Regions from separate parts of the Streptomyces sp. NPDC001858 genome, predicted to be linked through region 2. Evidence: riboswitches for the same ligand, from Rfam matches in the RefSeq annotation. Region 2 holds a riboswitch; each other region holds the start of a gene.
The links. Region 2 has a riboswitch for cyclic di-AMP ahead of ACWCPF_RS33390 (M23 family metallopeptidase). Riboswitches for the same ligand answer to the same signal wherever they lie in the genome.
Positions count from the first base shown of each region.

Region 1: another riboswitch for cyclic di-AMP. It lies ahead of ACWCPF_RS32035 (C40 family peptidase); the one in region 2 lies ahead of ACWCPF_RS33390 (M23 family metallopeptidase).
Region 3: another riboswitch for cyclic di-AMP. It lies ahead of ACWCPF_RS13475 (M23 family metallopeptidase); the one in region 2 lies ahead of ACWCPF_RS33390 (M23 family metallopeptidase).

Region 1 is NZ_JBSFEV010000029.1:68,887-78,184, forward strand. Features, by position in the region: gene ACWCPF_RS31995 (LuxR C-terminal-related transcriptional regulator) at 1-655, shown strand, start outside; gene bioD (dethiobiotin synthase) at 803-1,558, opposite strand; gene ACWCPF_RS32005 (adenosylmethionine--8-amino-7-oxononanoate transaminase) at 1,561-2,856, opposite strand; gene bioB (biotin synthase BioB) at 2,849-4,051, opposite strand; gene ACWCPF_RS32015 (8-amino-7-oxononanoate synthase) at 4,201-5,328, shown strand; gene ACWCPF_RS32020 (DUF397 domain-containing protein) at 5,408-5,641, opposite strand; gene ACWCPF_RS32025 (helix-turn-helix domain-containing protein) at 5,651-6,511, opposite strand; gene ACWCPF_RS32030 (ATP-binding protein) at 6,725-7,228, shown strand; gene ACWCPF_RS32035 (C40 family peptidase) at 7,381-7,854, opposite strand; cyclic di-AMP (ydaO/yuaA leader) riboswitch at 7,858-8,028, opposite strand; gene ACWCPF_RS32040 (hypothetical protein) at 8,433-8,738, opposite strand; gene ACWCPF_RS32045 (ATP-dependent Clp protease proteolytic subunit) at 8,746-9,298, opposite strand, start outside.
Region 2 is NZ_JBSFEV010000031.1:87,691-96,988, reverse strand. Features, by position in the region: gene trmB (tRNA (guanosine(46)-N7)-methyltransferase TrmB) at 1-124, shown strand, start outside; gene ACWCPF_RS33400 (PrsW family intramembrane metalloprotease) at 285-1,625, shown strand; gene ACWCPF_RS33395 (aldo/keto reductase) at 1,660-2,604, opposite strand; gene ACWCPF_RS33390 (M23 family metallopeptidase) at 2,805-3,839, opposite strand; cyclic di-AMP (ydaO/yuaA leader) riboswitch at 3,849-4,015, opposite strand; tRNA gene ACWCPF_RS33385 (tRNA-Met) at 4,321-4,394, opposite strand; gene ACWCPF_RS33380 (dihydrofolate reductase family protein) at 4,467-5,594, opposite strand; gene ACWCPF_RS33375 (MarR family winged helix-turn-helix transcriptional regulator) at 5,691-6,206, shown strand; gene ACWCPF_RS33370 (GTP cyclohydrolase II) at 6,395-7,057, shown strand; gene ACWCPF_RS33365 (NUDIX domain-containing protein) at 7,044-7,721, opposite strand; tRNA gene ACWCPF_RS33360 (tRNA-Lys) at 7,787-7,859, opposite strand; gene ACWCPF_RS33355 (amino acid permease) at 7,952-9,298, opposite strand, start outside.
Region 3 is NZ_JBSFEV010000007.1:325,923-335,220, forward strand. Features, by position in the region: gene ACWCPF_RS13465 (tyrosine-protein phosphatase) at 1-610, opposite strand, end outside; gene ACWCPF_RS13470 (alpha-galactosidase) at 899-2,974, shown strand; cyclic di-AMP (ydaO/yuaA leader) riboswitch at 3,279-3,436, shown strand; gene ACWCPF_RS13475 (M23 family metallopeptidase) at 3,441-4,442, shown strand; gene ACWCPF_RS13480 (GDSL-type esterase/lipase family protein) at 4,766-5,863, shown strand; gene ACWCPF_RS13485 (rhamnogalacturonan endolyase family protein) at 5,860-6,159, shown strand; gene ACWCPF_RS13490 (DUF6250 domain-containing protein) at 6,143-6,856, shown strand; gene ACWCPF_RS13495 (SGNH/GDSL hydrolase family protein) at 6,983-7,768, shown strand; gene ACWCPF_RS13500 (TetR/AcrR family transcriptional regulator) at 7,843-8,472, opposite strand; gene ACWCPF_RS13505 (Glu/Leu/Phe/Val dehydrogenase dimerization domain-containing protein) at 8,526-9,298, opposite strand, start outside.

The DNA of each region.
Region 1 (9,298 bases), on a different contig from region 2:
GCGCGCGCTCGCGGGCTCCGGCCCCGGCCACGGCCATCGGGCCATCCGTCATCTGGCCACCCCGCACTACGTCGAGGCCGCCGCCCGCACCGGCGACACCCGTATCGCCCGCGCCGCGCACGCCGACTACGACCGCTGGGCCCGTGCCGTCGACAGCCCCGACGACCTGGCCCTCAGCGCCCGCTGCCGGGCCCTGCTCACCCCCGGCGAAGACTCCCTCGCCCATTACCGCACCGCCCTCGACCTGCACGCCGACGGCACACGCGCCTTCGAACGCGCCCGCACGGAACTGCTGTTCGGCAGTGCGCTGCGCAGACTGCGCCGGCGCGCGGAGGCCCGCGACCGGCTGCACAGCGCCCTGGAGGCGTTCGAGTCCTTCGACGCCCCGCACTGCGTCGAGGTCGCCCGCGAAGAGCTCCGCGCGCTCGGCGCCCCCGCCGCCTCCACCCGGGCGGGCGAACGCCCGACGACCCACCTGACCGCCCAGCAGCTCCTGGTCGCGCGCCTCGCGGCCGACGGCGCCACGAACCGCGAGATCGCCGCCCGCCTGGCCCTCAGCCCCCGCACCATCGACCACCACCTGCGAGGCGTCTTCACCCGCCTGGGCATCCGCTCCCGCATCGAACTCGTACGGCTGCTGGCGGAAGGGGAGTAAGCGCTCCGCTGGAAGTGCCGCGCTGTGTCGGGCTGTGTCGTCGTTCTGCTGCGGCGCCGTCGTTGCTGGTCGCTCCCCCACTCTCGGCTGCGCTCGAGGGGGGGACCCCCATCGCGGCGGAGCCGCATATGTCAGCGCCCCGCGCCCCTAAAGGGGCGCTGCCGAACCGTAGCTGACTTCGCCCCGCCCGCTTAGGGCCTGTCCACGGAACGCCTCAGCCTCCCACGTTCCGTCCAGTCGTGGTGCCAGCCAACTCGGGGCCGCGGTGCGGAAGTCGGCGGGCGGGAGGGCGCCGACCCCCGTGGGCAGCGCCCCCAGCAGCGGGGCCGCGGCCACCTCCGGCAGGTCCGCGACGTTGCAACGGGACGCCAGGTCGGGGGAGTCGGGCCAGCCGCCGATGACGACACCCAACAACTCCACGCCCCGAGACCGCAGTTCACGGGCCGTCAGTTCCGTCGTGTTCAGCGTGCCCAGCCCCGCCGAGGCCACCAGCAGCACCGGCGCCCGCAGCGCCTGCGCCGCGTCGGCCAGCGTCCCGCCCGCTTCGTCGAACCGCACGAGCAGTCCGCCCGCACCCTCGACGAGCACCAGGTCGTGCTCCGCGGCCAGCTTCTGGGCCGCCTCCGCCACTTCGTGCGGACGCACCGGCGCAAGGCCCGAGCGCCGGGCCGCCGTCCCCGGCGCCAACGGCTCCGGATAGCGGGCGAGTTCGGCCGTGGTGAGCGCACCCGCGAGCCGCGCGACCTCCTCGACGTCCCCGGGCTCGTCCGGCCGGACGCCCGTCTGCGCGGGCTTCAGCACGGCCACCGACCGGCCCGCCGCCAGCGCCGACGCGGCGACCGCGGCCGTGGTGACGGTCTTGCCGACCTCCGTGCCCGTTCCCGTGATCACCAGGATCGGCATGCTCATCCCTCCCGCGCCGCGGCGCACACCGCGCGCGCGATCCGTGCCACATCCGCGTCACCGGTGACGTACGGCGGCATCGTGTACACGAGGTCGCGGAACGGCCGCAGCCAGACGCCCTCGCGCACCGCGGCCTCGGTGGCCGCCTTCATGTCCACCTCGTGGTCGAGCTGGACGACCCCGATCGCGCCCAGGACCCGGACGTCCCGCACCCCGGGGATCTCCAGGGCGGGCGCGAGTCCGTCCCGCAGGCCCGTCTCGATCCGCTTGACCTCCGCGAGCCAGTCCTGCCCGAGCAGCAGCTCGAGCGAGGCGCAGGCGACGGCGGCGGCGAGCGGGTTGCCCATGAACGTTGGGCCGTGCGCCAGCACCGGCACCTCGCCCCGCGAGATCCCGTCGGCCACCCTGGACGTGCACAGGGCCGCCGCCATGGTGAGATAGCCGCCGGTCAGCGCCTTGCCGACGCACATCACGTCCGGCGTGACCGCCGCGTGCTCCGCCGCGAACAGCGCGCCGGTGCGGCCGAACCCGGTCGCGATCTCGTCGAACACCAGCAGCACATCGTGCGCGTCGCACGCCTCGCGCAGCACCCGCAGATAGGCGGGGGAGTGGAACCGCATCCCGCCGGCCCCCTGCACCACCGGCTCCACGATGACCGCGGCCAGTTCGTCGGCGTGCCGCTCGATCGCCGCCCGCAGCACGTCGGCGTACGCCTCCTCGTACTCCGCCGGGGGCGGGTCCACGAAGACCTGGCGGGGCAGCACCCCGGTCCACAGGTCGTGCATCCCGCCCTCGGGGTCGCACACTGACATCGGCTGCCAGGTGTCGCCGTGGTAGCCGCCGCGCCAGGTCAGCAGCCGCTGCTTGCCCGGACGGCCCAGCGAACGCCAGTACTGCAGGCACATCTTCACCGCGACCTCGACCGACACCGACCCCGAGTCGGCCAGGAAGACATGCTCCAGACCCTCGGGCGACATGTCGACAAGGAGCTTCGCCAGCCGGACGGCGGGCTCATGGGTGAGCCCGCCGAACATCACATGACTCATCCGGCCCAACTGCTCGCGCACGGCCTCGTCGAGCACCGGGTGGCGGTAGCCGTGGATCGCCGACCACCAGGACGACATCCCGTCGACCAGCTCACGCGAGCCCGAGCTGTCGGCGATCCGCAGCCGGACCCCGCTCGCCGACTCCACGACGAGCGGGTCCACCCGGCCGGGCATCGGCCCGTACGGATGCCAGACGTGCCGCCGGTCCAGCGCCAGCAGCTCCGGGACGTCGAAGAGGGGCAGCTCAGGCATTGGGCGCGAGATCGGTGCCGGCGCCCCGACGGCGCACGGCGACCAGGTCGGTTCGGGGCTCGCTCGCGGCCGGCGCGGCAGCGGCCGTCCCGCACAGACCGCCGCCCGCGTGCGACCCGCAGCCGCCCCCTTCGTGCGATCCGCACCCGGCGTCGGCGTGCGACCCGCAGCCGCCGCCCGCCTCCGCCGTGACCCGGTGCTCCGGCAGCGTGACCTGCCCCGCGCCCTCCACCTCGAACCCGGCGTCCGCGATCATCTCCAGGTCGGCCTTGCCGGCCTGGCCCTCGGTCGTGAGGTAGTCGCCGAGGAAGATCGAGTTGGCCAGGTGCAGGGCGAGCGGCTGCATCGTGCGCAGATGGACCTCACGGCCGCCCGCGATGCGCACCTCGACGTCCGGGCACACGAACCGCACCATCGCCAGGATCCGCAGACAGCGCTGCGGGGTGAGGTTCCACTCCTTGGCCAGCGGGGTGCCGTCGACCGGGATGAGGAAGTTGACCGGCACCGAGTCCGGGTCCAGCTCGCGCAGCGAGAAGACGACGTCCACCAGGTCCTCGTCCGACTCGCCCATGCCGGCGATCAGCCCCGAGCACGCCGACAGACCGGCCGCGTGCGCCTTCTGGACCGTGTCCACCCGATCGGCGTACGTGTGCGTCGTGGTGATCTCGCCGTAGGTCGACTCGGAGGTGTTCAGGTTGTGGTTGTAGGCGTCGGCGCCCGCCTCGCGCAGCCGCTCCGCCTGGCCGTCGGAGAGCAGCCCCAGACAGGCGCACACCTCGACGCCCTCGTTCTGGTCCTTGATCGCCTTGATGGTGCCCGCGACCCGGTCCACGTCCCGGTCCGTCGGCCCGCGCCCGGACGCCACCAGGCAGACCCGCTTGGCCCCGCCCGCGAGTCCCGCCGCCGCGGCCTTCGAGGCCTCGTCCGGCTTGAGCCAGGTGTACTTGAGGATCCCGGCCGTGGAGCCCAGCCGCTGGGAGCAGTAGGAGCAGTCCTCGGGGCACAGCCCCGACTTGAGGTTGACGAGGTAGTTGAGCTTCACCCGGCGCCCGAACCACTGCCGGCGCACCTTGCCGGCCGCGGCCACCACATCGAGCACGTCGTCGTCGGAAGTGGCGAGGACGGCCAGCGCTTCCTCGCGGGTCGGCAGCTCGCGCCGAAGCCCCTTGTCCACCAGCGTGTTCAGCAGGTCCATGAGAGCCGATCCTGTCCTACGGACCTCCTCCGGGCCAAGGTAGGGATCGCACAACACACCCGGTTCGACGTGTGGGTATTGCCACACCGTGGGTGGGCGGCCGGGCCGCTAGGGTCTGTCCGCTACCTACAAAATCCCCCGGAGGACCCATGGCGTTCGGCTGGATCGACGAGCAGGCGGAGCTGCGCCGCCGGGCCGGACTCGTCCGGACGCTGCGGCCCCGCCCCGCCGACTCGCCGCTCCTCGATCTCGCGAGCAACGACTACCTGGGCCTGGCCCGCCATCCCGAGGTCGTCGAGGGGGCCGTGGCGGCCGCCCGGGCCTGGGGCGGCGGCGCGACCGGCTCCCGGCTCGTCACCGGCACCACGGAGCTGCACGGCGAGCTGGAGCGGGAGCTCGCCGAGCACTGCGGGTTCGAGGCGGCTCTGGTCTTCTCCTCCGGGTACGCGGCCAATCTCGCCGCGGTCACCGCGCTGGCCCCGCACGGCTCGCTGATCGTCTCCGACGCGGGCAACCACGCCTCGCTCATCGACGGCTGCCGGCTGGCCCGCGGCGCGACCCAGGTCGTCGGGCACGCCGACCCGGACGCGGTGCGCAAAGCGCTCGCCACCCACGACGGACCGGCCGTGGCCGTCTCCGACACCGTCTTCTCGGTCGACGGCGACGCCGCCCCGCTGGCCGCCCTCGCGGCCGCCTGCCGGGAGCACGGCGCCGCACTCGTCGTGGACGACGCCCACGGCCTCGGCGTGCTCGGGGACGGCGGACAGGGCGCCCCGTACGCGGCGGGTCTGGCGGGCGCCGACGACGTCGTCGTCACGGTCACGCTGTCCAAGTCGCTCGGCAGCCAGGGCGGGGCCGTGCTGGGTCCCGCGCGCGTGATCGACCACCTGGTGAACGCGGCCCGCACGTTCATCTTCGACACGGGACTGGCGCCGGCGGCGGCGGGCGCGGCGCTGGCGGCGCTCCGGCTGCTGCGCAGGGAGCCGCGGCGGGCGCCACGCGCGCGTGCGGTGGCGGGCGAGCTGTACGCGCGCCTGACGGCCGCGGGCCTGGAAGCGGTGCGTCCGGACGCCGCGGTCGTCTCCGTGCGTGCACCGTCCCCGGAGGAGGCCGTGCAGTGGGCGGCGGACTGCCGGTCGGCAGGCCTGGCCGTGGGCTGCTTCCGTCCTCCCTCCGTGCCCGACGGCATCTCACGCCTCAGGCTGACCGCCCGGGCGGACCTCTCCGGGGCCGAGCTGGAACGCGCTGTACGGGTGATCGGCGAGACGCGACCATGAGTCGGCGTCACACGGCCGTGGGTCGCCGCTGACCGGTGGGTCGGTCGCCGCTGAGGGTGCGCCGACTACTGCGGTGCGGTCAGCGCAACGCGGCCGTGAAACCCGTCCAGCTCTCGGGGGAGAAGAGCAGGGCGGGCCCGGCCGGGTCCTTGGAGTCGCGTACGGCGAGCAGACCGGCCCAGGGGCCGGTGGCCGGCCGGGCCGTCTCGACGCAGTTGTTCGCTCCCGTGCTGTAGCTGCTGCGCAGCCACCGCACATCCGGGAGCTGGTCGGGATCGGTACGGGAAGGTACGTTCCGCGGTACTGCGGACATGGTGCCTCCTTACGCGCCGCCTGCTATCGCGGCGATGTAATCCGATGAGTCCCCGGGCGAAAGGGCATGCGCCCGAAGGGCGTTGAAGGCCTCGGTGTAGGCCTCGAGGTGTTCTTTCCGTTCGAGATAGAGGCTACTCGTCAAGTGGTCGAGAACAACCACATCCAGATCAGAAGTGCGCGAAAATGAGAAGATAACGAAAGGCCCGGTTACGCCGATATGCGCCCCGGCGGCGAACGGAAGGACCTGCAGCCGCACTTGGGGCAGCCGCGCGGCCTCCACGAGCCGACCGAGCTGCTGCGCCATCACCTCGGGACCGCCCACCTCCCGCCGCAGCACCGCCTCGTCAAGGACCGCGCTCAGCTCCAGCGGCGGCCGCGCGCGCAGCACGTCCTGCCGGGCCAGTCGCACCTCGACCAGCGTGTCGAGCTGATCCTCGGTGACGCCCTCCACCGCGGCCCTGGTCACCGCACGGGCGTACTCGGGAGTCTGCAACAGCCCCGGTACCACACTCGTCTCCAGTGTGCGCATCGCGCTCGCCTGGGACTCCAGGCTGATGAAGTCCCGGTAGGTGGGCGGCAGCACCCCGCGGTAGGCGTGCCACCAGTGGTCCCGGCCGCCGCTGCCGTCGTCGCCGGCCAACGCCAGCATCAGCTCGCGCAGTTGCGGATCGACCACCCCGTAGGCGTCGAGGAGTAACCGCACATCGGCCGGTTTTGACCCACTGGTGCCCGTCTCGATGCGGCTCACCTTGGACTGGTGCCAGCCCACGAGCCGGGCGGCCTCACCACTGGTGAGGCCCGCGTGGGCGCGCAGATTGCGCAGTTCGGCGCCCAGCTTCCGGCGGCGCACCGCGGGTCCGTGCTGCATGGGCTCCTCCTTACTCCTTACGGGCCGTCCAAATACGCTCTGCCGTCGCAGAGTTCACCGCATTGAGCGACAGATATATGCATATCTTGGTGGATCGCCACCCGTGACCGGCGCGGTAATGGCAGTCTGGCGAAGAAGCACCAGTCCGGGACCGTACTCGAACCATCCGCTCCGTGTCGGACCCCGGTCCCGTGGGAAAGGGACGACGTCGCCATGGCAGATCACCTGGAAGCATCCGTCACTCTGCCGAGCGATCCCGCCTCGGTCTCCACAGCCCGCGGTTTCGTGGCCGGCACCCTCGGAGAATGGGGTCTGCCGGCGGACGCGGAGGCGGCCGACACCATCCGGCTGATCGTCTCGGAACTGACCACCAACGCCGTACAGCACACCTTCGGGCAGTCACCCACCTTCACGGTGGACCTCGTCCTCGACCGTGACGAACACTTGCGCATCGGTGTCACCGACAGCCACCCGCGCTTCCCCAAACGACTGCCGGCCGCCGTCCAGCAGGACAACGGCCGAGGCATGGTGATCATTCGCTGGCTGACCGCGGAGTGCGGCGGCAGGCTCAGAGTGCGGCCCACCCGGGAGGGCGGCAAGACGGTCACCGTCGAGCTCCCGTGGACGGCCGCGGCGCCGGAGCCGGTGGCCGGAGCCCTCGCGGCCCCGGCCCCGGCGAGACAGGCCCCGGCGGAGGGCGAGATCCCGGGACGATGACAGCGCGTCAGGACGCCACCACCGCCCCGGGAGGCCCAGCGCCCCAAAGGGGCGCGAGGCGCTGACATCTGCGGCTCCGCCGCGCGGGCGCGACCAGCCACGACGCCGCCGCAGCAAAACCACGACCTATCGCGGCGCCTCCAGCGGAGCGCCTAGCGGACCCGCCCGTACCAGACGCTCTTAGTCCAGATCTTCTGCAGCTTCACCACGTCTCCTGTCTTCGGCGAGTGCCAGATCTTGCCGTTACCCGCGTAGATCCCGACGTGGTACACGCTCGAACCCGAGTGGAAGAAGACCAGGTCGCCTGCCTTGCGGCTCGACGCCGTGATGTGCTTGGTCTTGTTGTACTGCTGGGCCGCCGTCCGAGGCAGGCTCTTGCCCGCCTTCTTGTACGAGTACAGCGTGAGCCCCGAGCAGTCGAACCGCTTCGGCCCGGTCGCCCCGTACTTGTACGGAGCGCCCTTCTTGGAGGCCGCGATCTGGAGCGCCTTCGTCGCCGGTGTGGCGGCCGCGGCGTCCGAGGCGAGCCCCGGGACCACGACCGTGCCGCCCACGGCGGCGATGGCGAACGCCGAGGCCGTACCGGCCCGGGCCATGAGCGACGGGACACGATTGAGCGCAGTCATGCGCAACCCTTCGTCAGCCGCCTGTGAAGGATGACCTGTCGGATTCGGGCTGACAAAGTTGCCCGGCCGCGACTGCGGCTTCACCCCAAGGGCTGCTCGGCCCGGTCATGGCGTGACCGTGCCGGCGACCCGTCTTGCTCGGGTCCTCCACTCCTGCCGATGCACTTCTGTCGACCGGGCATCCGGGCGGCGGCAGGACTCGGCGTCCGCCCGGACCGCCCCGCCGCTGTGGCGGGGGCTTGTCGTCAGTCAGGGATCTTGGCTCACTCGTGTCCGAAAATCCCAACGGAACCGGGGATTTGTGGGGTTACTCACCACTCACCCGTTCGGGTGGACACCCTGATGGCCGATCAGGTGTCAAGGATGCCAAAGGGCCCCGGACCAGCGGCGGAGTCTTTTGTTCCGCCCGAAAAAGGTGCTTTCGCGCAACTTCGGCGAGCGCGAAAAAGCAACGGCCTCTACGCCGAACAGGGGTAACCCGTCTGGTCCGTTTCAACTCCGGTCCGGACGCCGCGTTCGGGGCGCGCGCCGCCCGGACCGGAGCGCGGTCCGCTCCGGCCGCCGGGTCGGGGTTCGGGTCAACTGTCGGAGAGCGGAGGCACCGTGACGCGCGCCGTTCGGCGCTCCCCGTCCAGGACGCGCAGCGCCCGCGCGAGCGTCGGCGCGTGGAACTCGCTCTCGCCCCGCTGGTGCATCAGCGTCAGCGCGTCGCGCAGCGCGGTCGCCTTGGCCACCAGCGCCTGGGCCGCGCGCAGCGAGCGGTACGTGTCCCCGTGGTGGGCGGGATTGATCCGGCCGAGCAGGTCGACCACGTCCAGGTAACCGTCGATCAACTCGGCCTCGGCGCGCGTCAGGGCGGGCAGCGGCGGCAGTTCGGGCACCATCGGCGGCTCACCTCCCGCCCTGCGGGCCGGCCGAGGGCCTGCGGCTCGGGATGACCGCGTCCACCAGGCCGTACTCCAGGGCTTCCGGGGCGGTGAGGATCTTGTCCCGCTCGATGTCCTCGGTCACCTGCTCCGGCGTCCGTCCGGTGTGCCGGACGAGCATCGCCTCCAGGCTCGCCCGGACGCGGGCCAGTTCCTCCGCCTGGATCGCGAGATCGCTGGTCTGGCCCTCGACGGGCCCGGGCAGCGACGGCTGGCGGATCGTCATCCGCGCCCCCGGCAGCGCGAACCGTTTGCCCGGTGTGCCGGCCGCGAGCAGCACCGCGGCGGACGAGTCCGCCCGGCCCAGACAGGTCGTCTCCACGTCGCAGGCGACGTAACGGATCGTGTCGTAGAGGGCCGTCAGCGCGCTGAACGAGCCGCCGGGGGAGTTGATGTACAGCGCGATGTCCCGGTCCGGGTCCTGGTGCTCCAGGTACATGAGCTGCGCCATCACGTCGTTCGCCGAGATGTCGTCGATCGGTGTCCCGAGGAAGACGATCCGCTCCTCCAGCAGCTTC
Region 2 (9,298 bases):
TCATGTGGTGAACGATCTGCTCTTCCGGCGCGTACAGCATCGCGTCCCGCAGGGAAGCCCGCAGGGAGGCCTGCAGAGAAGCCCCCAGGGGACCCCGCAGGACGTCCGGCGCGGGGATCACTGACCTTCCGACTCCGTCCACCACAGTCCCCTCCCTCGTTAGGGTCGATGCCGTGGCCATCAGTCCCCCGTTCCCGCCCCATCCGCCGCAGCCGCCGTATCCCGGCGGCGGGGCGCCCGAGGACGGCGTCCTCCGGCACGCGCACTGGTGGCAGCGCAGATGGGTGCGGTACGGAGCGCTGATCACGCTGCTGGCGTTGTCCGGCCTGGTCATCCTGGCGCTGGTGCGCGAACAGACCGGCACGGAGGGCTTCCTGGTCGGGCTCGGGCTCGCCGTGCTGCCGGTGCCGTTGCTCGTCGCCGCGTTCCGGTGGCTCGACCGGGTCGAGCCCGGCCCCTGGCGGAACCTGGTCTTCGCCTTCGCCTGGGGTGCGTGCGCGGCGGCGCTGATAGCCATCGTCGCCAACAGCTTCGCGACGAGATGGATAGCGATGGCGACCGCGGACCCGTCCAGCGCGGACACCCTGGGGGCGACCGTCATAGCGCCGGTCGTGGAGGAGTCCGCCAAGGCCGCCGCCGTCCTGCTCGTCTTCCTCTTCCGCAGGCGGGACTTCACCGGCATCGTCGACGGCGTGGTCATCGCCGGGATCACCGCCACCGGCTTCGCGTTCACCGAGAACATCCTCTACCTCGGCACCGCCTTCGGCACCGACCAGCTCACCGGCGACAGCGGCATCGCCTCCGTCACCGCCGCGACCTTCTTCGTGCGGGTCGTCATGTCGCCGTTCGCGCACCCCCTGTTCACCGTCCTGACCGGCATCGGCTTCGGCATCGCCGCGCTCTCCGGGGACCGTCGACGACTGCGGCGCACGCTGCTCCCGCTCGCCGGACTGCTGCTCGCCATGGGCATGCACGCCCTGTGGAACGGCTCCTCGACGTTCGGCGACTTCGGCTTCTTCGCGGTGTACCTCGCGATCATGGTGCCCGCGTTCGGGGTGCTCACCTGGCTGGTGGTGTGGACCCGCCAACGTGAGCTGCGCACCGTCCGCGAGGAACTGCCCACCTACGCGGCGGCCGGCTGGCTCACCCCGGCCGAGCCGTTCGCGCTCGGCTCGATGCGGGCCCGGCGGCTGGCCCGGGTGTACGCAGGCCGCCACCTGGGCCGGCCGGCCGCCCGGGAGGTGGCGCGGTACGAGGCGTACGCGACGTCCCTCGCGTTCCTGCGGCATCGAGGCCGGCTGGGGCGGGCGAACGCCGACTTCGTCGTCCGGGAACGGGAGCTGCTGAACGAGCTGTGGCGCCGCAAGGACGTCGCCCGGCCCGCGCTGGACCATGCGGCCCGGATGACGGCCCCTCCGGCACCCGTACCCGTACCCGTACCGATGGCTGCGCCGCCTTGGCCGATGTACGGGAACTACGGGTCGCCGTACGGAGGCTACGGGCCCCACGGGCCTCACGGGGCCTACGGGTACCCCCAGGGGCAGGTCTACGGGTATCCCGGAGGGCCGTACCCCGCCCCCGTCCATGGCCCTGCCCCTGCCCCTGCCCCCAACCCCTACCAATAGCGAATACGGGCGGCAGGTCGGGCCAAGGCCCGCCTCAGGCCGAGGCCCGGGTCAGGCTCGTGATCTCCGGCTCCGTCAGTTCCAGGTCCGCCACCCCCACCAGCGCCGGCAGCTGCTCGACCGTCCGCGCGGACGCGATCGGCGCGGCCACGGTCGGCTGTGCGGCGAGCCACGCCAGCGCGACCGTCGCCACCTGGGTGTCGTGGGCCTGCGCGATCTCGTCCAGGGCGACGAGGACCCGTCGGCCCCGCTCCGTGTCGAGGTGCTGGGCGGCTCGCGGAGCGCGGGCGCTCTCCACCGTCGTACCGGGCCGGTACTTGCCGGTCAGGAAGCCGGAGGCCAGTGCGAAGTACGGGACGGCGGCGAGGCCGAAGCGGGCGGCGAGGTCCTGGAGGCCGCCCTCGTAGGTGTCGCGCGAGACCAGGTTGTAGTGGGGCTGGAGGGCGACGTACCGGGCCAGGCCCTCGCGATCGGAGAACTCCACGGACTCCTGGAGGCGCTCGGGCGAGATGTTGGAGGCGGCGATGTGCCGTACCTTCCCCGCCTTCACCAGCTCGTCGAGCGCGCCGACGATCTCCTCGACCGGCACCTCGGTCTTGTCGAAGTGCGTGAAGTAGAGGTCGATGTGGTCGGTGTCCAGGCGGCGCAGGGAGGCGTCGGCGGCGGCCCTGATGTTCGCGGCGGACAGGCCCGGGAAGTCGGGGTGCTGGCTGACCTTGGTGGCGATCACGATGTCGTCGCGGTTGCCGCGGGCCTTGATCCAGCGGCCGATGATCGTCTCGGACTCGCCCCCGCTGTTGCCCTCGATCCACGCCGAGTAGGAGTCGGCGGTGTCGAGGAAGTTGCCGCCCGCGGCGGCGTAGGCGTCGAGTACGGCGAAGGCGGCGGGCTCGTCGACGGTCCAGCCGAAGACGTTGCCGCCGAGGGCGAGCGGGAAGACCTCGAGGTCGGAGGAGCCGAGCTTGCGAAGAGTAGTCATGCTCTGTCAACGGGCACCGACGGCGCGCCGATTCCACGCGCGACGCGAAGAACACGTGAACGCACTGCGGCCCTGACGCCGGGGGGCCCAGGGGCCGGCCGTCAGGGCTGCAGGGAATCGATCAGGTCCGGTCGTCCGGTCCCTGAGACGTCCCTCTCAGGGGTCCCGGAGAAGGACCAGGGGTCCCGGCGAGGCACGTCTCAGGGGTTGAGGCCCTTGCTGCGCAGCCAGGCCGCCGGGTCGATGCCGTCGGAGCTGCCGCCGGAGTGGACCTCGAGGTGGAGGTGGGCTCCGGTGACGTTGCCGGTGGCGCCCACGCGGCCGATCACATCACCGGTGCCGACCTTCTGGCCGACACTGACGCTGATCGACGACTGGTGGGCGAACCAGACCTCGGTGCCGTCGTCCAGCGTGAGGATGGTGCGGTAGCCGTAGGAACCGGCCCAGCCCGCCTCGGTGATGGTGCCGCTGTGGACGGCCTTGATGAGCGTGCCCGTGGGCGCGGCGAAGTCCAGACCGGTGTGGTAGCCGGAGGACCAGAGCGAACCGGCCTGACCGAAGGTCGAGGTGATGGTGTACGAGGAGGTCGGCAGCGTGTACTGCGTGGCCAGCTCGGCCAGGCGCTTGGCCTCGGCCTTCTCGGCGGCCTCGTCGGCGGCCTTCTTCTTCGCGGCGGCGGCCTTGGCCTCCGCCTCCTTCTCGGCCTTGGCGACGGCGTCGGCCTGGGCCTTGGCCGCGGCGGCCGCGGCGTCGGCCTGGGCCTTGGCCTCGAGCTGGGTCTGCTGCGACTCGGCCTGCGCCATGATCCGGCTGCGCAGGGCCTCGCCGGCGTCGGTGGCGCTCTCGCCGGTCTCCACGGCGGCCTCGGAGCCGAAGCCGGAGAGGGCGGGCGCGGGTTCCTCGACGGGCTCTTCGTCGGAGATGAGGGAGCCCACGTTGGGCAGGTCCGGCATGGAGATGGAGACCGGGGCCTTGCCGGTGTTGGCGCTGGCCATGCCGCCCGCGCTGACGGCGGCTATGACGCCGACGCCGAGGACGGTGGAGCTGCGGGCGAACCCGCCGCCGCGCTGCTTGGCGACGCGGTGCTTGCCGCGAACCGGGCGAATGGACTCCGCGGTGGGGTTCCACTCCTCCCAGGGGCCCTCGTCGGTGCGGACGCTGCCGTAGGCCAAGGTCTCTGCGGACCGCTGGCTCGGCACGAACGGGGCTTCTGGGACCGGCCGGTTGGACGCCACGCGGGCGTACTCCTTTCCTTCCGTCGCCTACCGGGTTAGCTGACGGGTTCGGAGCGGGAAGGTCTCCTACGCGCGTAAACCGGTCGTGGACTCTGCGAGTTCACGACGGCTTCCGCGAGATTCACCCCAAGGTGGTGGTTCCCCGGTTCCCTTGCGGGATTCGGCAGTGCGCACGGAGCCGACGCTTGTGTCGGCTGGGACGACCGCGCTGCGTTATCGAACGTTAATAGACCCGGGGTCAGGTTTCCAAGCTCTTCCGCTTGATCAACAACATTTACAGCCTGGACTTTCGGCCCATGACCGGTGAAAAACGGGCGAGTTGACCAGGCTCAGCAATCCCACAGGCATTGACAGGACGTCAGCCATTACGCGGAGGGGGATCACTCGCTCACCTGCAGTGACGGCGGGCGGGCGCATGGAGAGCACGGGAAAAAACCGAGGGCCGAAATCCAAGTTCTGGATTTCGGCCCTCGGCCTTCAGTAGCGGGGACAGGATTTGAACCTGCGACCTCTGGGTTATGAGCCCAGCGAGCTACCGAGCTGCTCCACCCCGCGGCGATGAACACAACTGTACGCCATCTACGGGGCCCCAATCACCACGGTTACTCACGCAGCCAGACGGGGCGGTCAGAGGAGGTGGCGATTCGGGGCCTTCGCCCGCTCCTCGCACTCCGGGAGGACGAGGACGTCGACGCCCGCGGCCGTCAGCAGTCCGGTTCCGTCCGCCTCCGTGACGAAGGTGTCCGGCTCGCGCCAGGCCGTGACCACCCGGCGCACGCCCGCGTCGAGGATGAGGCGGGCGCAGGGCGCCGGGCGCGAGGAGCGGCGGGCGCACGGTTCGAGGCTGCTGTAGACGGTGGCCGTGGGCAGCCGGGGGTCGGCGGGGTCGAGCTTGGCGAGGGCCGCCTCCTCGGCGTGCACGACCGGGTCGCCGGCCTCGCGGGAGTGGCCGCGCGCGAGTTCCGTGCCGTCGGCGGCGACGATCACCGCACCGACGCTGAACGCGGTCCGCGACGGCGGGCACTGCTCCGCGAGCTCGCAGGCGAGGGCCAGCCAGTGCCGGTCGGCGGCGGCGGGCAGCGGTCCGACGCCGGGCGCGGTGGGCTCGTAGCGGTGCAGGACGACGTCCTCGATGCGCCGGGTCTCCAGCAGGCGCAGGCGGCCGCCCTGGTAGCCGCCCGGCCCGAAGAGGCGGGGCGCGCCCGCGTCGCCCACGAAGAGCGGGGCGAGGACGAGCTGGAGTTCGTCGGCGAGGCCCTGCTGGAGCAGCTGGGTGTGGACGGTGCCGCCGCCCTCGACCATGAGCCGCCGCACACCCCGCACGTCGTGCAGGTGTTCGAGAAGTCGGCGCCAGTCCAGTTCGGGGCCGAGCGCCACGACGTCCGCGGCGATGCCGAGCGCGCGGGCCCGCTCGGCGCCCTTCTCCGTCGTGTAGACGACCTTCTCGCCGCCCGTGTGCCAGAAGTTCGCAGCCGGGTCGAGGTCGCCGGAGCCGCTGACGGTGACCTTGAGGGGGTACTCGGGGCGTCCGGCGGCGACCCGGGCGGCGCGGCGCTCGGCGGAGTTCACGAGGAGCCGCGGGTTGTCGGCGCGGATCGTGCCGGCCCCGATGAGGATGGCGTCCACGGAGGCCCGTACGTCGTCGACGCGGTCGAAGTCGGCGGGGCTGGAGAGGAGCAGGCGCTCGGGCGTGGTGTCGTCCAGGTAGCCGTCGAGGGAGACGGCGGCGGACAGCAGGACGTACGGGTACGACATCGACGCACTCCCGGGGATGGGTCCGACGGCAGTCCGGCGGCGATTCCGGCCGAACCGGGCCTTGGTTCAAGTTTGAAACAAACCTACACTGGCCGTATGACGACTCGCTGGCTGTCCCCCGAGGAGCAACGCGCCTGGCGCGCGTACGTTGCCGGCTACCTCCTGCTGGAGGACGCGATCGACCGGCAGCTCCAGCAGGAGGCCGGGCTGCCCCATCTGTACTACTCCATCCTCGCCAACCTCTCCGAGACACCGGAGCGACGGCTGCGGATGACCGACCTCGCGGAGCAGCTGAAGATCACCCGCAGCAGGCTGACGTACGCGGTGACGCGGCTGGAGAAGGACGGGCTGCTGCGGCGCGAGGAGTGCCGCTGGGACAAGCGCGGGACCGTCGCGATCCTGACGGACGAGGGCATGGCGGCCCTGGAGCGCCTGGCCCCCGGCCATGTCGAGACGGTCCGCTCGGCGCTCTTCGACCGGCTCACCCCGGAGCAGGTGGGACAGCTGGAGGAGATCTTCACGCAGGTCGTGCTGGGGTTCCAGGACGGCGACGAGGCCGCACCGCAGGAACTGCCGTGGCGCCGCCGCTCCTCCCCGTGCTCGGAAACCTGATGACCTGCGCCTGATGACCTGCACCTGACGGCCGGCACCTGATGGCCGCGGACGCGTGAGGTGCGGGTCACAATCCCGTTGCTTCAAATTTAAAGCATGAGGTAGGGTCGCTCTCGGCACGCTGCTTCAAATCTGAAACAGGTGGACGCGGCTGCCCGCACAGACCCCACTCGCACCGGGAGACCCGCATGCCTGACACCCCCGCCGCCGCCACTCCGCGCGCCCGCGTCCGGGTACCGCTGCGCTTCCACGACGGCTACTCCGTCGACGCCGAACTGGTCACCTTCCACGGTCTGACCGACGGCCAGGAGCACGTCGCCGTCGTCCTCGGCGAGCCGGCGCCCGGCGCCACCCCGCTGGTCCGGCTGCACTCCGAGTGCCTCACCGGCGACGTCTTCGGCTCCGCCCGCTGCGACTGCGGGCCGCAGCTGCGCGAGGCCGTCGAGCGCATAGCCGGGACGGGCGGCATCCTGCTCTACCTCCGCCAGGAGGGCCGTGGCATCGGCCTCTACAACAAGCTCGACGCGTACGCCCTCCAGGACCAGGGCCTGGACACCTACGAGGCGAACGCGGCGCTCGGCCTGCCCGAGGACGGCCGTGACTACACCGCCGCCGCTCAGATGCTGCGCGCCCTCGGCATCACGAGCCTGGACCTGCTGTCCAACAACCCCGACAAGGCCGACCAGCTGCGCGGTCTCGGCATCGACGTCCAGGACCGTGTCCCGACGGGCGTGTTCACGACCCCGCACAACGTCCGCTACCTGCGCGCGAAGGTCCTGCAGACCCAGCACACGCTGCCGCTCGCGGATCTCAACGGCGTCAACGGGCTGACCGGGCTCAACGTGGGCTGACGGCGCCGGACGGCCGGAACGGCCCGTCCAGCGCCGCCCACTGGAGCAGCATGATGGTCTTGGCGTCCGCGATGGCACCGCTGCGGACGAGGTCGAGGGCCTCGGCGAAGGGCAGCTCCACGACGGCGATGTCCTCGCCCTCGGCCGCTACGCCCGCCGTCTCGACGCCGGAGGCGGAGGCGTCGTAGGGGGCGGCGAAGAAGCTGAGCCGCTCCGTTACCGAGCCGGGGCTCATAAAAGCGTCGAACACATGCTCGACGTCATGGACGGTACGTCCAGTCTCCTCGGTCGCCTCGCGCCGGATCGCCTCCTGCGGATCGTCGCCGTCCAGCAGCCCTGCGGCGGTCTCCAGCAGCATGCCGTCGGGGTGTCCGTTGACGTACGCGGGCAGCCGGAACTGACGGGTCAGCAGGACCGTCCGCCGGTCGGCGTCGTAGAGCAGGATCGTCGCGCCGTCGCCCCGGTCGTAGGTCTCGCGCCGCTCACGGCTGACATGGCCGTCGCTGTGCCGGTAGTCGAAGGTGGTGCGGCGCAGCACCGACCAGTCGCAGGCGAGGACCTCCACGTCGAGAATGCGCACCCGGTCGTTGCCGGTGAGATCCCGCCCCTGCCGGTCGAGCCCGGTACGGCCACGGGGGTCGGGGATATCGATGCCGACGGTCATACGGGACTCCCTGCCAAACGGTTACGCCCCCAGCTCGAAGTGCCTGTGAGCTGGGGGCGTTTCGGTAGGCCCTGTGGGACTCGAACCCACAACCAATGGATTAAAAGTCCACTGCTCTGCCAATTGAGCTAAGGGCCCACGCGGTGTTGCGTGATGTTGCCTCCCCGAGCATAGCCGGAGCTGGCCGTGTCTCCGATCGGGTATCGAAGACACGGCCGCGCCGGAGTCGGTTACCGGGTCTTGTGGGATCTCGCCGCCTCCCGGGCGAGCGTCCGTTCGTGCAGCGGGTTGAGGAACCACTCCCGGGCCGAGACCTGCCACCACAGCCCCGCGAAGCCCAGGACGACGAGGACCGCGACCGGGGCGTAGTTGAAGGTCTCCCAGGTCACCGGGGACACCTGGGGCAGCATGAACAGGACCGTGATGACGGCCACCCACGCCACCGACACCACGCCGATCGCCTTGGACCAGCGGCCCAGGTGCCAGGGCCCGCGTTCGAAGGCCTCGCCCTTGCGGATCCGCAGCAGCGTCGGGATGACGTAGGCGATGTAGAGGCCGATGACGGCGATGGAGGTGACGGCCGCGTACGCGGTCACGTTGATCAGGTAGGGCAGGCCGAGCACCAGCGCGCCGCCCGCCGCGAGCCAGACCGCGGCGACGGGTGTGCGGGTGCGCGGGCTGACCGTGTGCCAGAGGTGCGAGTAGGGGAGCGCGCCGTCGCGCGAGAACGCGTAGATCATGCGGCTGTTCGCCGTCACCGACGCCATCCCGCAGAACAGCTGGGCCCCGATCACCACGAGCAGCAGCAGCTTGCCGGCGGTCGCGCCGAGCGCGTCGAGCAGGATCTGGGCGGGCGGCGCGCCGGTCGGGGACTCTAGGGCGCCCTTGTACGACTGGATGGCGTACGTGAAGCCGAGCAGCAGGACGAAGCCGGCGATCCAGGAGGTCCAGATGGACCGCACGATGCCCTTCGGGCCGGCCGTGGACGCGTCGTGCGTCTCCTCCGTCATGTGGGCGGAGGCGTCGTAGCCGGTGAAGGTGTACTGGGCCATGAGCAGGCCGAGCGCGACGACGTACACGCCGCTGCCCCAGCCCGTGTTGTTGACGAACTCGCCGAACACGAAGGACGTCGACTGGTGCTTGTCGGGGACGAAGGCCAGCGCCCCGACGATGACGCCCACGCCAAGCACGTGCCACCACACGCTCACGCTGTTGAGCAGGGCGACGATCCGCACCCCGAAGGTGTTCAGCAGGCCGTGCAGCACCAGGATCCCGGCGAAGAGCAGGACCGTCCGCTCCGGTGTCACCTCGAAGTCGAACTGGAGGTTCAGATACGCGCCGAGGAAGGACGCGGCCCCGAAGTCGATGCCGGCGGTCACCGCGACCTGCCCCAGCACGTTGAACCAGCCCGTGAACCAGGCCCAGGCCGCCGCCGATCGCGGGGGCGCGAGCCGGTGCGCCCAGAAGTACAGGCCCGCCGACGTCGGGTACGCCGAGCAGATCTCGGCCATCGCCAGGCCCACGAAGAGCGTCATCAGGCCGACGGCCACCCAGCCCCACATGATCACCGCCGGGCC
Region 3 (9,298 bases), on a different contig from region 2:
AGCCGGCGCTGCGCCGCACCTTGTAGCGGCGGTGCTTGGCGTTGGACTCCAGATAGTCGGCGACGATCGCCTCGCGCTCCACGCCCAGGGCGAGCAGCGTCACCGCGATGGACAGGCCCGCGCGGTCCTTGCCCGCCGCGCAGTGCATCAGGGCCGGGACGCTGTCCTCGGCGAGCGAGTCCAGCACGCGCGCGTGCTCGGCCGTGCGCTCCTTGACGATCCTGCGGTACGAGGCGATCATCCGGCCCGCGGCCTTGCCGTCGGCGAGGATCTCGCGCAGCTGGTCGAGGTGTCCGTCCCGGACCATCTTCCAGAACTCGGCGCCGTCCGCCGGGTCCGACAGGGGCAGGTTCACATTGCGCACGCCCGGCAGTGCGACGTCCGGGCCCTCCAGCTTCTGGTCCGCGGCGTTGCGGAAGTCGAAGATCGTGTGCAGGCCGAGGCCGGAGAGGAACGCGGCGTCGTCGTCGGTCGCGTGCGCGAGATGCCCGCTGCGGAACAGGACGCCGTGCCGTACGCGCCGGCCGTCGACGGTCGGCAGACCGCCCACGTCCCGGAAGTTGCGCACGCCGGCCAGCTCGGGCTCGGTCGACGGGATCTGCTGCGTCACGGGTGCCCCTTCCTGTCGGTCTCCGTCGGCGCGGCTCGGGTGGCCGACGGGACACCTCCTAGGACGATACGACATGGATTCCCCGGGCAACGGGTTGTCCACAGGCCGGCCGACCGGACGTCCGCCCAGGTGAAGCCTTGTCCCGTGGACCCGGCGGACGCTCCGCGGACTCCCGGCCGGCTCCCGGCGGAGTGGGCGGACTCTCGGCGGCCGAGAGTTGCCCGGGGGGCCGACGGCAATCGATGATGTTGGTGCTTGATCGCACCTGTTCGAATTAGTGGGGGTTTGATGCCCGAGATCGCCGACAATGGCCGTACCTGGCTCCTTTCGGGGCCGACGAGCAGCTACGCCCTCCATCTCACCGAGGCCGACGAGCTGATCCATCTGCACTGGGGTCCGGGCATCGCGCTCGCGGACGCCGAGGCGCTCGCCCAGCTGCCGCCGCCGCAGCGCGGGGCGTCCTTCGAGTCCCCGCTCGACGGCCGCGAGGAGTACCCGGTCGAGGGCGGCCCCCGCTTCGTGCGGCCCGCCCTGTCCGTGCGCACCGACGAGCGGCGCGGCACCGAGTGGACCTTCGAGGCCCACGAGAGCGACGGCGACGAGCTCAGGCTGCGCTTCCGGGACGCCGGGCTCACCGTCACCCTGCACTACCGGATGCGCGGCGACGTCGTCGAACGCTGGACGACCCTGCGCAACGACGGCGAGCCGCCGCTGGAGCTGCTGCGCGCCGACTCCGCCGTCTGGACCCTGCCCGAGCGCGACGACTGGCGGCTCTCGCAGCTGCACGGCCGCTGGGCCGCCGAGTCGCGGCTCACCCGCTCCCCCCTCACCTACGGTGAGAAGGTCATCGGCAGCCGCCGCGGCCACACCGGCCACCAGCATCTGCCCTGGGTCGCGCTGGACACCGACGCGACCGAGGAGCGCGGCGAGGTCTACGGCTGTGCCCTCGGCTGGTCGGGCTCCTGGCGGATCGCCGTCGCGCAACTCCCCGACGCGCGCGTGCAGATCACCGGCGGCGCCGGCTACGACGACTCGGGCCTGCTGCGGCTGGCGACCGGCGAGTCCTTCACCACCCCCGTCTTCGCCGGCCTGTGGAGCGACGCCGGCTTCGGCGGCGCGAGCCGCGCCTGGCACGCCTACCAGCGCGCGTACGTGATCCCGGACGCCGAGCAGGACCGGCCGGTGCTGTTCAACTCCTGGGAGGCCACCTACTTCGACATCTCCGAGGAGCAGCAGGCGACCCTGGCCCGGCGCGCCGCGGCGATCGGGGTCGAGCTGTTCGTCGTCGACGACGGCTGGTTCGGGGCGCGCACCGGCGACCACGCCGGGCTCGGCGACTGGCGGCCCAACCCCGACCGCTTCCCGAACGGCCTGAAGCCCCTCGCGGACCAGGTGCACGCCCTCGGCATGCAGTTCGGCATCTGGGTCGAGCCCGAGATGGTCAACCCCGACAGCGAGCTGTACCGGGCCCACCCCGACTGGGTGCAGTTCCAACCGGGACGAAAGCGGACGGAGTTCCGCAATCAGCTTGTGCTCAACCTCGCGCGCGAGGACGTTCAGGAGTACCTCTGGGAGCAGCTCCACGGGCTGCTCTCCAGCGCCCCCGTCGACTACGTCAAGTGGGACTTCAACCGCTGCTTCACCGACGCCGGCTGGCCGGACGACCCCTACCCGCAGCGCCTCTGGGTCGACCATGTGCGCGCCCTGTACGGCCTCCTGGACCGACTGCGGGCCGCCCACCCGGGCGTCGCCTTCGAGTCCTGCTCGGGCGGCGGCGGACGCATCGACCTCGGGATCATGAGCCGTACCGACCAGGTGTGGACCTCCGACAACACCGACCCGCTCGACCGGCTCGACATCCAGCACGGCTTCAGCCAGCTCCACCCCGCCCGGGTCATGGCCGCATGGGTCACCGACAGCCCCAACGCCCAGCTCAACGGCCGGGTCAGCTCGCTGCGCTTCCGGTTCGTCAGCGCCATGGCCGGGGTGCTCGGCGTCGGCGGCGACCTCTCGCAGTGGAGCGAGGAGGAGATCGAGGAGGCGCGGGAGTGGGTGGACCTCTACAAGGAGATCCGCCCGCTCGTGCAGCACGGCGACCTCTACCGACTGCGTCCCCCGGCGGGCGGGCTGAGCGCCGTCCAGTATGTGCGCGGAGACGAGAGCGTCGTCCTCGCCTGGCTCCAGGCCCAGCGGTACGGGGAGCCCGTGCCGGCGCTCCGGCTGCGCGGACTCGACCCGACACAGTCGTATGAATGCCGTGAAACGGGCGAAGTTCACCGGGGTGCGGTGCTGCTGCACCACGGGCTGCGCACCGGGCTCAAGGGTGACCTTGATGCGACGGTTATCCGACTCCGTCGCATCTGAGCTTTCTGTCCGAAATGGATCCTTAATTCCAACTCGCTCTGGAATAAAGGATCCTGGAGGGCTGTCACGTGAGCAGCGTCATATCCGTGACCGTGCGTCGTACGTCATGTTCACGTAATTCATGCGCTTTTCAAGGGCATTCGATGAATGGCGGGTGTTTGGATTCACGGAGTGTGACCGGGAATTCTCACAGCGGATCAAGAGAAATGCATTGACCGCGCAACCTCTGTTTGTCCCCGTGCGTCTCGGTCGCTTACGTTCCACACCAATCCGGACGGATGCCTAATCCTGCCGCCGCCCGGAGTCCGCACACCCACCCGTCCACGGCAGGAGCGGGGGACCCACAGGCACAACCGCCTGTTCCGGTCCCGGAACAGGCTTGGGGTAAAGCCGCGCCTCGGCGCGGCCGGGCATCTCCAGCTCGCACCCGACAGCTCACCTCGCAGGCGCCGGAGAGGAATTCGCCATGCCCGCGAAGGGTAAGCACCGCCGTTCGAAGACCCAGCGTTTCACTCGTTCGATAGCCGTCGCCGGAACCGGCGGGGCAGCGCTCGCCCTTCCGCTCATGGGCGCCGCCGGCGCACACGCGGCCCCCGCCCAGTCCGTTTCGCAGTCCGTTTCGCAGTCCGCGTCCCAGTCGGTCGCGCAGACGGTTTCGGAAAACGTCGTGCAGGCCGCTCCGGTGTCGCAGAAGACCGCCGCCGCGAAGACCTACACCGTGCGGCCCGGGGACTACCTCTCGAAGATCGCCGACGAGCAGGACGTCAGCGGCGGCTGGAAGAAGCTGTACCAGGACAACCGCGCGGCCGTCGGCGAGGACCCCTCGCTGATCCACCCCGGACTGAAGCTGTCGATCGGCAAGCAGGCCGCGACCGGCGCCGCCGAGTCGTCCGGCTCGTCCTCCACGGCCTCCTCCTCCGGGAGTTCGGCGTCGAAGTCCCCGAAGTCCTCCAAGTCCTCCGAGTCGGCGAAGTCCTCCGACTCCAAGGCCTCCACCTCGTCCTCGGCGTCTTCCTCGAAGACGGCCACTCAGGCCGCCGAGAGCAACACCGGCTCGGCCAGTGGTTACGCGCTCCCCGTCGCCGGCGCCTCCGTCGGCACCGCGTACCACGTGGCCGGCAGCATGTGGTCCAGCGGCTACCACACCGGCGTCGACTTCGTCGTGCCGACCGGCACCTCCCTCAAGGCCGTGGGCGCGGGCACCGTCGTCTCCGCGGGCTGGGGCGGCGCGTACGGCAACCAGGTCGTCATCAAGCTCGCCGACGGCTACTACGCCCAGTACGCCCACCTGTCCCAGCTGTCGGTCTCGGCCGGCCAGACCGTGACCGCGGGCCAGCAGGTCGGCCTCTCCGGCGCGACCGGCAATGTGACCGGCCCGCACCTGCACTTCGAGATCCGCACCACGCCGGACTACGGCTCGGACGTGGACCCGATCGCCTACCTCCGCTCGCACGGAGTCTCCGTCTAGGACCTCCGCGGACGACTCGGCGCCTGACACGCCACCGCCTGACACGTCACCGCCTGACACGCAGCCGAAGGCCGGATCCCGATCCCCGGGTCCGGCCTTCGGTGTGTCCGCGTCCGTTTTCTTGATCGTTTCATTGCCGCCGTGTGGCATGTCTGTGGCAGCGGCATGGCATCCCCTTTCGCCCTCTCGACAGCCGGGTCAGAGTGGGGACACAGTGATCTCCGTCAGCGAGCAAGCGCTTTCTACCGCTCTTCGGAGGTCCCGTGCCCGGCGTCGTCCACCGATGCACCGCCGTCGTCAGGTGCGCCGCGACGGCGGCGGTCGTGACGCTCCTGACGACGGCGGTGGCCGCTCCGCCCGCCTCCGCCTCCTCGCCCGCCTCCGCGTCTGCCTCCGCCGTCGGTGACGCGAGCGTCGTTCGACCCGACGACCGGCGGATCGTCTACGAGGGCCACTGGGGGCGTTCCGCCGAGGCCGCCGTCACCGTCAACTCCGGTTCGCGGCTGCGGTTCCGGTTCGTCGGGAGCACCGTCCACGCCCTGTTCGACGTCTCGTCGGTCACCGTGCCCGCGCAGGTCTACGTGTCCGTCGACGGCGGACCCGGCCGGCAGTACGCCGTCGACCGCGGCGACCTCGCGATCACGGCGACCGGGCGGGGACCGCACACGGCCGAGCTGTCCGTGAAGGACGTCTTCTCCCGGGTGAACCGGTGGACCCCGCCGCTGGAGTCGGGCGTCGTGCTGACCGGCATCCGGGGCCGACTGCTGGCTCAACATGCGCCGAAGGCACCGGAGTTGGTCTTCTACGGCGACTCCGTCACCCAGGGCGTGCTGGCGCTCTGCGCGGTCAACACCTCCGACTGCGCCGACGGGACGGCCGCCTACCCCACCCTGGTCGCCGACGCCCTGCACGCCTCGCTCACCCAGGTCGGTTTCGGCCGCCAGGGCGTGCTCCGGACCGGCAACGGGGGAGTGCCGGCCGCCGGCGACGCGTACGGCTGGAACCACGCGGGCTCCCCGGCCCGGCCGGACCGCGACGCCGACGTGATCGTCGTCAACCAGGGCACCAACGACACCGCGTTCGGCTCGGCCGAGTTCCGCACCGCCTACCGCGCGTACCTCGAACGGCTGCGGGCGGCCGCGCCGCACGCCCGCATTCTCGCCCTGCGTCCCTTCGGCGGGGCGCACGCCGCCGACATCGCCGACGTCGTCGCCGAACTCGCCGACCCGCACACGGAGTTCGTGGACACCGCCGGCTGGCTCTCGGCGGCGGACGGCGACTTCCAGGACACCGTCCACCCGAACGTCCAGGGCCACCGCAAGGCGGCCGACCGCCTGATCCCCCTCATCGCAAAGCTCGCAGAACTCGGAACGCCCGAAAAGCTCGCAACGCCCGAGAAGCTCGTGAAGGAGCACCAGTGATCGCCACCCGCCGTCGAAGAACCGTCGCCGTCTCGGCCGTCTCCGCCGCCCTGCTGGCCGGGCTCTGCTCCGCGCCCGCCGGGCACGCCGCCGCCGACGCCCCGCGCCGGATCGTGGAGAACCTCGACCGCGGTCTGGTCGCCGTGCCGTCCGGGCAGGGGACGTTCCTCAGCTGGCGGCTCCTCGGCACCGAGCACGCGAGGCACGGCGACGCGATCGCCTTTGACCTGCAGGCCCTGCGGTCCTGCACCATCACCCACCCCGAAGGAGCAGACCGACGTGACGACCACGCGTAGAGCATTCGGAGCCCTCGCCGCCGGCGCCGCCCTGGCCGCCCTCGCGCCCGCCGCCACCGCGAGCGCCGCCGCACCCCGCCGCCATCGCCGTCTCCTGGCGCACGACGACTTCCGCCACGGGCTGCGGCAGTGGGCCGTGGAACTGGAGAAGGGCGGGACCGTCACCGCCTCCCGCGGCACCCTGGAGGTCGACGTGCCCGCCGGGGCGACGATCTGGTTCAAGCGGCCGTTCGCCGGGCCGTACGTCATCGAGTACGTCGCCACGCCCGTCTCCGCGGGCGGGGTCAACGACCGGGTCTCCGACCTCAACAACTTCTGGAACGCCGTCGACGTCCGCTCCCCGCAGGACCTCTTCGCCACCCCGCGCGGCGGCGCCCTCGCCGAGTACGACTATCTGAAGACGTACTACGTCGGCTACGGCGCCAACACCAACACCACGACCCGGCTGCGCCGCTATGTCGGCGAGGCGGGGGTGCGTCCGCTGATCTACGACTACACCGAGCCGCTGCTCGTGGCGAACGAGCCGAACCGCGTCCGTATCGTCTCCGACGGTTCGACGGTCCGCTGGTGGAACAACGGGCGGCTGGTGTTCGACTACACCGACCCCGAGCCGTACCCGAGCGGGCACTTCGCCTTCCGTACCACCTGGAGTCACTTCCGGATCAAGGACTTCCGGGCCTGGTCCCTTATTCCCTGACTTGCAAATTCTTTAAGAGTGTCTTATCTCACCGTTCGTCAATCCTTTCCTACGATCGCGTAGGTCACATTCGAGGGTGAATGATGAACCGCTGTGGCAGACGATTCGAAGAATGACAACAGATCAGTGATCGGGTCGTACGTGGCGGTGGGGGACAGCTTCACCGAGGGCGTCGGCGACCCCGGCCCCGACGGGGCGTTCGTCGGCTGGGCCGACCGGTTCGCGGTACTCCTCGCGGACCGGCAGCCCGAAGGCGACTTCAAGTACACCAACCTCGCGGTCCGCGGAAAGCTGCTCGACCAGATCATGGAGGACCAACTCCCCAGGGCGGTGGAACTCGCCCCGGACCTGGTCTCCTTCTGCGCGGGCGGCAACGACATCATCCGTCCGGGCACCGACCCGGACGAGGTCGCCGAGCGTTTCGAGCGCGCGATCTCGGCCCTGACCGCCGTGGCCGGCGCGGTCCTGGTGACCACCGGCTTCGACACCCGAGGCGTCCCCGTGCTCAAGCATCTGCGCGGCAAGATCGCCACCTACAACGGACATGTGCGCGCCGTCGCCGACCGGTACGGCTGCCCGGTGCTCGACCTGTGGTCCCTGAAGTCCGTGCAGGACCGCAGGGCCTGGGACGGCGACCGGCTCCATCTCTCCCCGGAGGGCCACACGCGCGTGGCGCTGCGCGCCGGGCAGGTCCTCGACCTGGAGGTACCGGCCGACCCGGAGCAGCCCTGGCCGCCGCTCCCGCCGCGCGGCACCCTCGACGTGCGGCGCGACGACGTCCACTGGGCGCGCGAGTACCTGGTGCCGTGGATCGGGCGCCGGCTGCGCGGGGAGTCGTCCGGCGACCATGTGACCGCCAAGGGCACGCTGTCCCCGGAGGACATCAGGACGCGGCTCGCCGCGCTGGCGTGAGGGGGGTGGGGTGGTGAGGTGGTGGTGTGCGGCGGGAGTTTTTCGCCCCTGCCTCCGCCCCCGCCGCACCGCCCCTACCCGTCCCGTCCCTGGAGGCCGCGCGGGGCTGCATCGCTCAGCCCGAGTTCTGCCGTCAGCGTTTCTTCCACCCACTCGTGTGCCCTGGCCCGGGACACCGTGCCGCCGTACGACGTCAGTTGTACGGCGAGGCCGTCCAGGAGCGCTGTGAGGCGCAGGGCCGTGGCGGGCGGGTCGGGGCAGGTGAACTCGCCCGCGGCCACGCCCTCCGCGATCACCTCGGCGAGCGCCGCCTTCCACTCCTGGTCGAGATCCCGGGCGACCTCCCGCAGCGCGGGCTCGCGCAGCGACACCGCCCAGCCCTCGATCCACAGCCGCCAGCCCTTGGCCTGGCCCGTGGGCGCGTACCAGCGCACGGCCGACCGCAGTCGGCGCAGCGCCGTGGTGCGGCGGCCGAGCAGCTTGCGCAGGTGCGCCAGGTCGTCCTTTGCCGCGTAGGCGAACGCGTCGGCGACCAGCTTCTCCTTAGTCGAGAAGTGGTAGAGCACCAGCGCGTTGCTCACGCCGAGGGCCGCGGCGACGTCGGCGATCCTGACCGCCGCCACGCCCCGCGCCTCGATCTGCTGGATGGCCGACCGCAGCAGCTCCTCGCGCCGCTCGGCCACGCTCAACCGGACCCTCGCCACGCCGTCACCCTACACAGCCGCCCCGACCTGCGCGGATGACCTCGGCGACGCCCTTATCGCAGGCTGCCGAACCGCTCGGTGATCACCGGGAGCCGCTCCGCCGCGAGCGCGTGCGCGGCGGCCCGGGGCGTGGTGCCGTCGGCCTGCGCGCGGGTCAGCACCAGTTCCATCAGGGTGCGCATCGAGCGGCGCGTGTACGCGAACGCCTCGTCCGGGTCCGCGCCGATGTCGCCGAAGAGCGTCCACCACCACCAGGCGTTCGTCCCGGAGTTGACGACGACGTCCGGCAGCACGATCGCCCCGCGCGCGTGCAGCAGTTCCTCCGCCTCGGGCAGGACGGGCATGTTGGCCGCCTCGGCGATCCACCGGGCGCCGATCCGCTCCGCCTCCTCGGCCCCGATCGCGTACGACACGGCGGCCGGTACGAGGACCTCCGCCTGCGTCGTCAGCCAGGCCTCGCCCGGCAGTTCGCGGTCGCCGGGGCGCAGCGCCGCGCGGTCCACCGTGCCGTGGCCGTCCCGCGCGGCCAGCAGCGCCTCCACGTCCAGGCCGGCCGGGTTGGCGATCGTGCCCTTGACGTCGGCGACGGCCACGACCGTCAGCCCCGCGCGCGTGAGGAAGCGCGCCGTGGCCCCGCCCATGGTGCCCAGCCCCTGCAGGGCGACCCGCGTCCCCGCGTACGCGACCCCGGCCCGGTCCAGGGCCGTCAGCACCGACTCGGCGACCCCGCAGCCGCCGACCAGCTCGTCCAGTCCGATGCCGTCGACCTCGACGGCGAAGGCGGCCGCCAGTCGCGCGCGGGCCGCGCTCTCGTCGTCGAGCAGCG